Regions from separate parts of the Paenibacillus spongiae genome, predicted to be linked through region 1. Evidence: a T-box and tRNA genes for the amino acid it is inferred to sense, from the RefSeq annotation. Region 1 holds a T-box; the other holds one or more tRNA genes.
What was found. A T-box is a leader RNA that pairs with one kind of tRNA and senses whether it is charged. The one in region 1 lies ahead of L1F29_RS22145 (valine--tRNA ligase), so its partner is inferred to be a tRNA-Val.
Positions count from the first base shown of each region.

Region 2: it has a tRNA-Val gene. The T-box ahead of L1F29_RS22145 (valine--tRNA ligase) is inferred to sense a tRNA for this amino acid. The anticodon was not compared.

Region 1 covers NZ_CP091430.1:4,876,881-4,880,289, reverse strand. The annotation lists gene L1F29_RS22150 (LysM peptidoglycan-binding domain-containing protein) at 1-958, shown strand, start outside; T-box leader at 1,112-1,359, shown strand; gene L1F29_RS22145 (valine--tRNA ligase) at 1,474-3,409, shown strand, end outside.
Region 2 covers NZ_CP091430.1:2,335,029-2,338,437, reverse strand. The annotation lists gene L1F29_RS34645 (hypothetical protein) at 1-92, shown strand, start outside; gene L1F29_RS10695 (DUF3892 domain-containing protein) at 176-430, opposite strand; gene L1F29_RS34640 (hypothetical protein) at 578-652, shown strand; gene L1F29_RS10690 (hypothetical protein) at 696-932, opposite strand; gene L1F29_RS10685 (hypothetical protein) at 1,025-1,189, opposite strand; tRNA gene L1F29_RS10680 (tRNA-Val) at 1,361-1,436, shown strand; gene yjcZ (sporulation protein YjcZ) at 1,862-1,960, shown strand; gene L1F29_RS10670 (S-layer homology domain-containing protein) at 2,425-3,409, shown strand, end outside.

The DNA of each region.
Region 1 (3,409 bases):
AGCGGAGCACCTGTCGGCAGAGCTGGAGGAGGAACAGGACGAATCACCTCATGAAGCGGTTGCCGGAGCGGAAGGGTACGTTATCGATCCGTCTCAATCATTTCAAGAAACGTTCGCCCGGGAATACGCCCAGCAAGTGGATGCCCAGCGTGCGGCGGATGAGCTGGAAGAACGGCAAGCGGAGGAGCGGCGTCTGGAAGAGCAGCGGGAGCTGGAGGCTGCCTATATGCTAGAGCTCGCGGAGCAGGAGCGCCGCGAAGCCTATCTCATTGAGACGGCCGAAAGGGAGCGTGCACAGGCGGCACAGCGGGAACGCGAAGCTGCGGAGCTACTTGAGCGGGAATCCGCAGCCTACGAAACGATGCTCCGAGAAGCCGCCGAACAGAAATCCTCTTCTCCTGAGCCGGCAGGGGTTCAAGCCGGACAGATGCAGGAACGCAATTATGAAATCGACCAGCTCGTTAATGTCATCGAAGCGTCAGGCCAGGAAAGTTCGGATGCCAATTTCGATTCGGCTTTCCAAGAGGCCGAACAGCAAGCTTATGGTGATATAAGTCCGATTGAGGCCGAACCGGCTCGCAAGGAGATGCAGGTCGTTCTGGGAAGCAAGCCGGCTTCAGACGAAACGGCTCAGCCGGCAGCCGGCGTAGGGTTCCGTTCCTTGCTGCAATCGAGCAAGCGGGAGCAGGAAGCCCGGGCTGTCGCCGAGGAGTCCGCGCAGCGTGCGGCCGAAGAGGCGAAGCGGTCCACCGGCGATGAGATCGAGTGGAAGACGCTGTTCCTGAGCCGCACCTCTGACGACAATTCCTTCCGCAAGGTACGGATTTGCATCGTTCAGCGGGAGGAGACGCTGGAGCATATTGCGATCCGGTACCACTTGCAGCCTAGGGAGCTTGCGCTGTACAACCGTTTAACCGACCAGAATATAGCGGAAGGCCAAGTCTTATATATTCCTTAAGTGAACATTCCAGCACCCTTGAAGATGAACGGGTATTCATCTTCAAGGGTTTTTGCCGTCTTATGGCTTAATATAGGCTCTATACAAGGCTATTTGGGTTGACTATAATAAATCATTACGTGTATGATAATTAAGATACGGTAATACTTTCTTCTAAAGACGTTGATGGGGAAGAGTGGCAGTGATGCCTTCAGAGAGCGGAACCGATAGGCTGCGAGGTTCTGCAGGACGAAACTGCGACAGGTCGCCCCGGAGTTGCCGGAATGAAGCGAGTCTCTTTCTTACCCTCGTTAGTTCCCGCCGGTCCGCAGCCGTTATCTGCTTGAGGTGTCGTATGAGCGATGAACAGCGCCATGCGAAACAAAGGTGGTACCGCGGAAGCTTAACCTTTCGTCCTTTGCAACAAGGGCGAAAGGTTTATTTTTTTGTCTTTACACGATAACAGAAGCTCATCCGGAAGAGGCGTTTCTTATCGCCGACTGCCGGTTTGCGACATTCATTGGAGGTAGGTAGCCATGTCTGACAAACAAACCACAACCACGGCCATGCCGACGACTTACGATCCGAAGGCGTCGGAAGCGAAATGGTACGAATATTGGATGAGAGGAGACTATTTCGAGGCTGGCAAACGTCCGGACGCGGAAACCTTCACGATCGTTATTCCGCCGCCGAACGTAACGGGGATGCTGCATATCGGGCATGCGCTCGATTTCACGCTTCAGGATATTATGATCCGGGCCAAGCGGATGCAGGGCTACGATACGTTATGGCTGCCGGGGAGCGACCATGCGGGCATTGCAACACAGACGAAGGTGGAACAGAAGCTGCGAGAAGAAGGTCTGTCTCGTTACGATCTGGGACGCGAGAAATTTCTGGAGAAAGTATGGGAATGGAAGGATCTCTACGCGCAAACGATTCATGATCAATGGGCTAAGATGGGCTTCTCTCTCGATTACTCCCGCGAGCGCTTCACGCTGGACGAAGGTCTGTCCAAGGCGGTTCGCGAGGTATTCGTCAAGCTCTATGACAAGGGCCTGATCTATCGCGGCAAGAAAATTATCAACTGGGATCCGGCCGCCCGTACGGCTTTGTCTGATATCGAGGTTGAATACAAAGAGGTAAACGGCCATCTCTATCACCTTCAGTACCCGCTCAAGGACGGAAGCGGCTCGCTGACGGTAGCGACGACCCGTCCGGAAACGATGCTCGGCGATACCGCCGTTGCCGTTCATCCGGAAGACGAACGTTATAAGCACTTGATCGGAAAGTCGCTCATCCTGCCGATTCTCGGAAGGGAAATTCCGATTATCGGCGACGAGTACGTCGAGAAAGAGTTCGGCTCCGGCGCGGTCAAGATTACGCCGGCACACGATCCGAACGACTTTGAGGTCGGAGCCCGCCATAACCTGCCGCAAATCGTCGTGATGGATGAAAGCGGCGTAATGAACGAGGAAGCCGGACCGTACAAGGGCCTTGACCGGGCGGAATGCCGCAAGGCGATCGTAGCTGACCTGCAGGAGCAGGGCGTCTGCATTCGTATTGAAGATCACGTGCATCAGGTCGGTCATAGCGAGCGCACCGGCGCCGTGGTTGAGCCTTATCTGTCGACCCAGTGGTTCGTTTCCATGAAGCCGCTGGCGGATCGGGCGATTGAAGCCCAGCGCTCGGGCGGAGGCGTTCAATTCGTCCCTGACCGGTTCGAGAAAATTTACCTCAACTGGATCGAGAATGTGCGTGATTGGTGTATATCCCGCCAGCTATGGTGGGGCCATCGTATCCCGGCTTGGTATTGCGACGGATGCGGCGCCATGCATGTCGCACACGAGGACGTAACGTCCTGCGACAAATGCGGAAGCGGCTCGCTGCGTCAGGACGAGGACGTTCTCGATACGTGGTTCAGCTCCGCGCTATGGCCGTTCTCGACACTCGGCTGGCCGGAAGAAACGAATGATCTGAAGCGGTTCTATCCGACCGATGTCCTTGTGACCGGATACGACATCATCTACTTCTGGGTAGCCCGGATGATCTTTACGGCGCTTGAGTTCACGGATCAGATTCCGTTCAAGGATGTGCTCATGCACGGTCTTGTCCGCGACGAGAATGGACAGAAGATGTCCAAATCGCTCGGCAACGGCGTAGACCCTCTTGATGTGATCGAGAAATACGGAGCCGATGCGATGCGCTTCATGCTGTCGACGAGCAGCACGCCAGGCCAGGATTTGCGGTTCCGCTGGGAACGGGTCGAGCAGGCGCGCAATTTCGCCAACAAGATATGGAACGCTTCCCGCTTCGCGCTGATGAATCTGGAAGGCGTGACAGCGGCCGATATTGATATTACGGGCAAGCTGGGCACGGCAGACCGTTGGATTCTCCACCGGCTGAACGAGACGACCCGTGAAGTAACCCGTCTCATCGACAGCTATGAATTCGGCGAAACAGGCCGGTCCTTGA
Region 2 (3,409 bases), 2.5 Mb from region 1:
GGCTTATCCAATATGACGATACGATGCCCAAGTATGGGGGTCGAACCGGATGCATACGATTCGTGGAGCAGCATAAAGTGTATTCGTTCTAAATTCAATAAGCAGCACAAGAAGGCACAGCCGTAACGGCTGTGCCTTCTTGTGCTGCTTCTATAACGGCTCCCTTGAGCCCGGATTAGAACGTTGGCAGCTGATCCAAATTGTTCGAAGGATCGCCATCCGCATCGCCGCGGATGTATGTGCCCCCATCTCTTCCTTTGAAGGCATTCACGCCCGCTATACGGCCCGCTTCCACTTCTTGCAGCGCCTCGGCATACTGCAGGACGCGTCCCGTGGAAGTTTGAAAGGCCGTCAAGTCTCCGTCGCCATTCTTCTGGACGGCCACGATCGATTCCCGGTTATCTGCTCCGCTTTGCTCCAATGTGTTCATAGCTTAAGCCTCCTTGTCCTTTACAAGGGTTAGAATGCCCGCTATGCCCTTCTATTATTCGAACTGTTCAGGTATGATAGACAAGTACAGGGAGTCGAAAGGAGCTGAAGCGAAGACGTGACGTCGGTTTACGTAATTTCAATTATAATGGTCATCGTACTGACTGCTTTATTTCTGTGGGTCACTAAGAAAGCTTACTCGCGCAAGTGGGAAGACGAATAATGGGATACGTCCGGGTTTCGGCTTGAAACGCCGGACGGCTTATTCAGGTATCGGTTAGTGGAGCCGCATATGGATCCGTTGCCGTATCCGGCAATTTAGGCTTTAGCGGCACTGATTCTGAAGGTTCATATACGCTGCCCATTACCGATTCGCTTTCTCCCTCCGAATATACCTCCATCATGACCGTATTCGTTTGAACGGCCTCCATTGATCTTCCCGGCAAGCCCGCGCATCCCGAACAAAGAAGCAAACTGCCAATAAGAACTGCTAATTTTTTCACGATTCAACCATCCCCAGCCTTCATGTTCTGACGATGGGTATAGTATGTGCTTAGGATCATCAGGATAAACACATGGAAGCGTCATCTTCCTATCATTTGGGTCTTGCTTCCTTGGGCAGCTTGCGTCTCCATACGAACCGCTCATCGTACGTGAATGAATCCTTCACGACCATGTTATACGCTAACATCGAGAAGATCCCGACGATACCGAATAAACCAACGAGCCATACAGCCAAATCAGCTGCTTCGTTCACCATGACCCCTCCCCCTCATCCGACTGCGTCTATCAACAAGATATGATTCGCGCGAATCAAATAGTCTCGAACAGCCTCTCCGGAGAAGGATTCATTTTTCGCTATAATTTTTTTTGATAAAAGTGTTGACTTTCCAATTCATACTTGATATATTATTACTTGTCACTGCGACATGATCTGTTAGCTCAGCTGGGAGAGCACCATCTTGACAGGGTGGGGGTCAGTGGTTCGAGCCCACTACAGATCACCATACTTCTAAAGCTGAAACCCTTGATAATCAAGGGTTTTTTTGTTGTTTATTTATAAACGTTCGTCCTAGATGCCGCGGGCGGTGCCCAAAAAGAAAAGAAGCAAGGACGTATACGCTCCTGCTTCTTAGCCCGACGTTTATTGGCGCACGCCGGAAGCGCCCAGGTTCCGTATCTTACCCACTCCGGTCGTGGTTATGGAGGTTACCGAGGTTCCCTTAAGGTCTCTATGCTGACCCCAGAAACGGCTTACTCTATCAATATGAAGAAGAAGCTGCCATTGTATGTATGCTTGTCTAATAGATTTGATTAAAATCCCCTATTTTCAAATGAAACTCAATTAATTTCGAATACGTACACCCAATCGCTCAACAACCGCCGAGCATAACTTATCATGTACCCTGCAGGCAAGGAGGTGCATTGAAAAATGTCCGGATGTGTTGGTGGTGCTTTTACAAACACGGGAACGATCCTGGTCCTTTTTATCTTGTTGGTGATCGTCGCTTGCAGCTGCATGCGTTTCTAGAGGACTAAGCGCCTTCAAGATGTTCCTCCTACGCTGGACTGTACATCTCCATCACGACGAGAAGGCCCGGCTGCACGCGGGTCTTTTTTCATACAATGAAACTGAATTATATACGATACGGGTAAACGCCCACTCCTGGAATTGGGCAGCCGCATAAGACGGGTTCGAACCTAATTCAAGGAGTGGTGAATGTTGAACCCATACAATACCGGTCAGGTCAGCCCTGCTCAAGTAAATCCAGGTCAAGTACAGACGGCAAGCTTGTGTGCGGATTGCCGAGATTGTTTGGACAATGCCGTTATAGTACCATTGCAAGGACTGCCTCCCGGCAGTCCCTTTATTTTGCGTCATAAACGACAGTCCGCGGATGAAGCTTCTCCCTGTCATCCATCCTGCAACAAAATGGACCGCCGGTCCGTCTGAAGGATACATACGCATGACAATCTATTCCAGAGGTGATCGGAATGAGGAAGAGATGGTTTCTCTCCGCAGTAATTATGCTTCTTGTTCTTGCAGTCGGACAGAATGCTTGGGCGTTCCCGGATACGAAGAACGATCCGAATGAAGCGAAAATTAACGAGCTGCAGAAGCAGGGCGTCATAGCCGGCGAGAAGGACGGATCGTTCAAGCCGCAAGACAAGCTGACCTACGCTGCAGGCGTAACGATGCTCGTTAAAGGACTCGGTCTGAATATCGACCATATTAAATTTGTTAAGAAGCCGGAAGCGAGCGATTCTTTCACCAAGGTCAAAGACGGCGCCTGGTATTCCGACGCCTTCATCGTCGCAAGCCTGAACAATCTGGATATCGACAGAGACGTCGATCCTGCTGCGTTCATGACCAGGGAGCAATTTGCCCATCATCTGTTTCAAGGCATGATGGAGAAAGGCGATTATGCGTTTATCGAAATTTTCATGGAGCTTAAGGATGAAGCTGACGTAACGCCGGCTTATATGGACAGCATTCAGAAGCTGCTCATTGCGAAGATTGCCGAACTTGATAAGAACGGCAAGTTTTATCCGAAGACAGCCATCAAGCGCGGAGAAGCAGCCTCATGGCTCCATGACGCTATCGTCTTCGTGAAGGAGAATGCGCTGAAGCCGGACCAGGGAACCAAGCCGGAGCCTTTTCCCTATACGGATTTGAAGCTTGCGACAAAAGCCGTTAACGAGCAAATTCAAGAGGTAACGGTAACGGCCATGGCACCTCACCCTGGCTACGGGCTGCGCATCGCCTCCATCACATTCGTTGGCGATCAGGCATACATCCAGGTTGAAGCCGTTCATCCGGATAAAGACCGCATGTACCCGCAAGTCATCACGGAGGTGAAAGCAACGACTTATGTCGCTTCCGCCTTCAAACCGGTACTCCAAGATGCTGGTACCTCTTCCTCATCGAACGGTTCCGGCACCAACGGCAGCTCAGCAGCTTCGCCCGCTGTAATCGAAA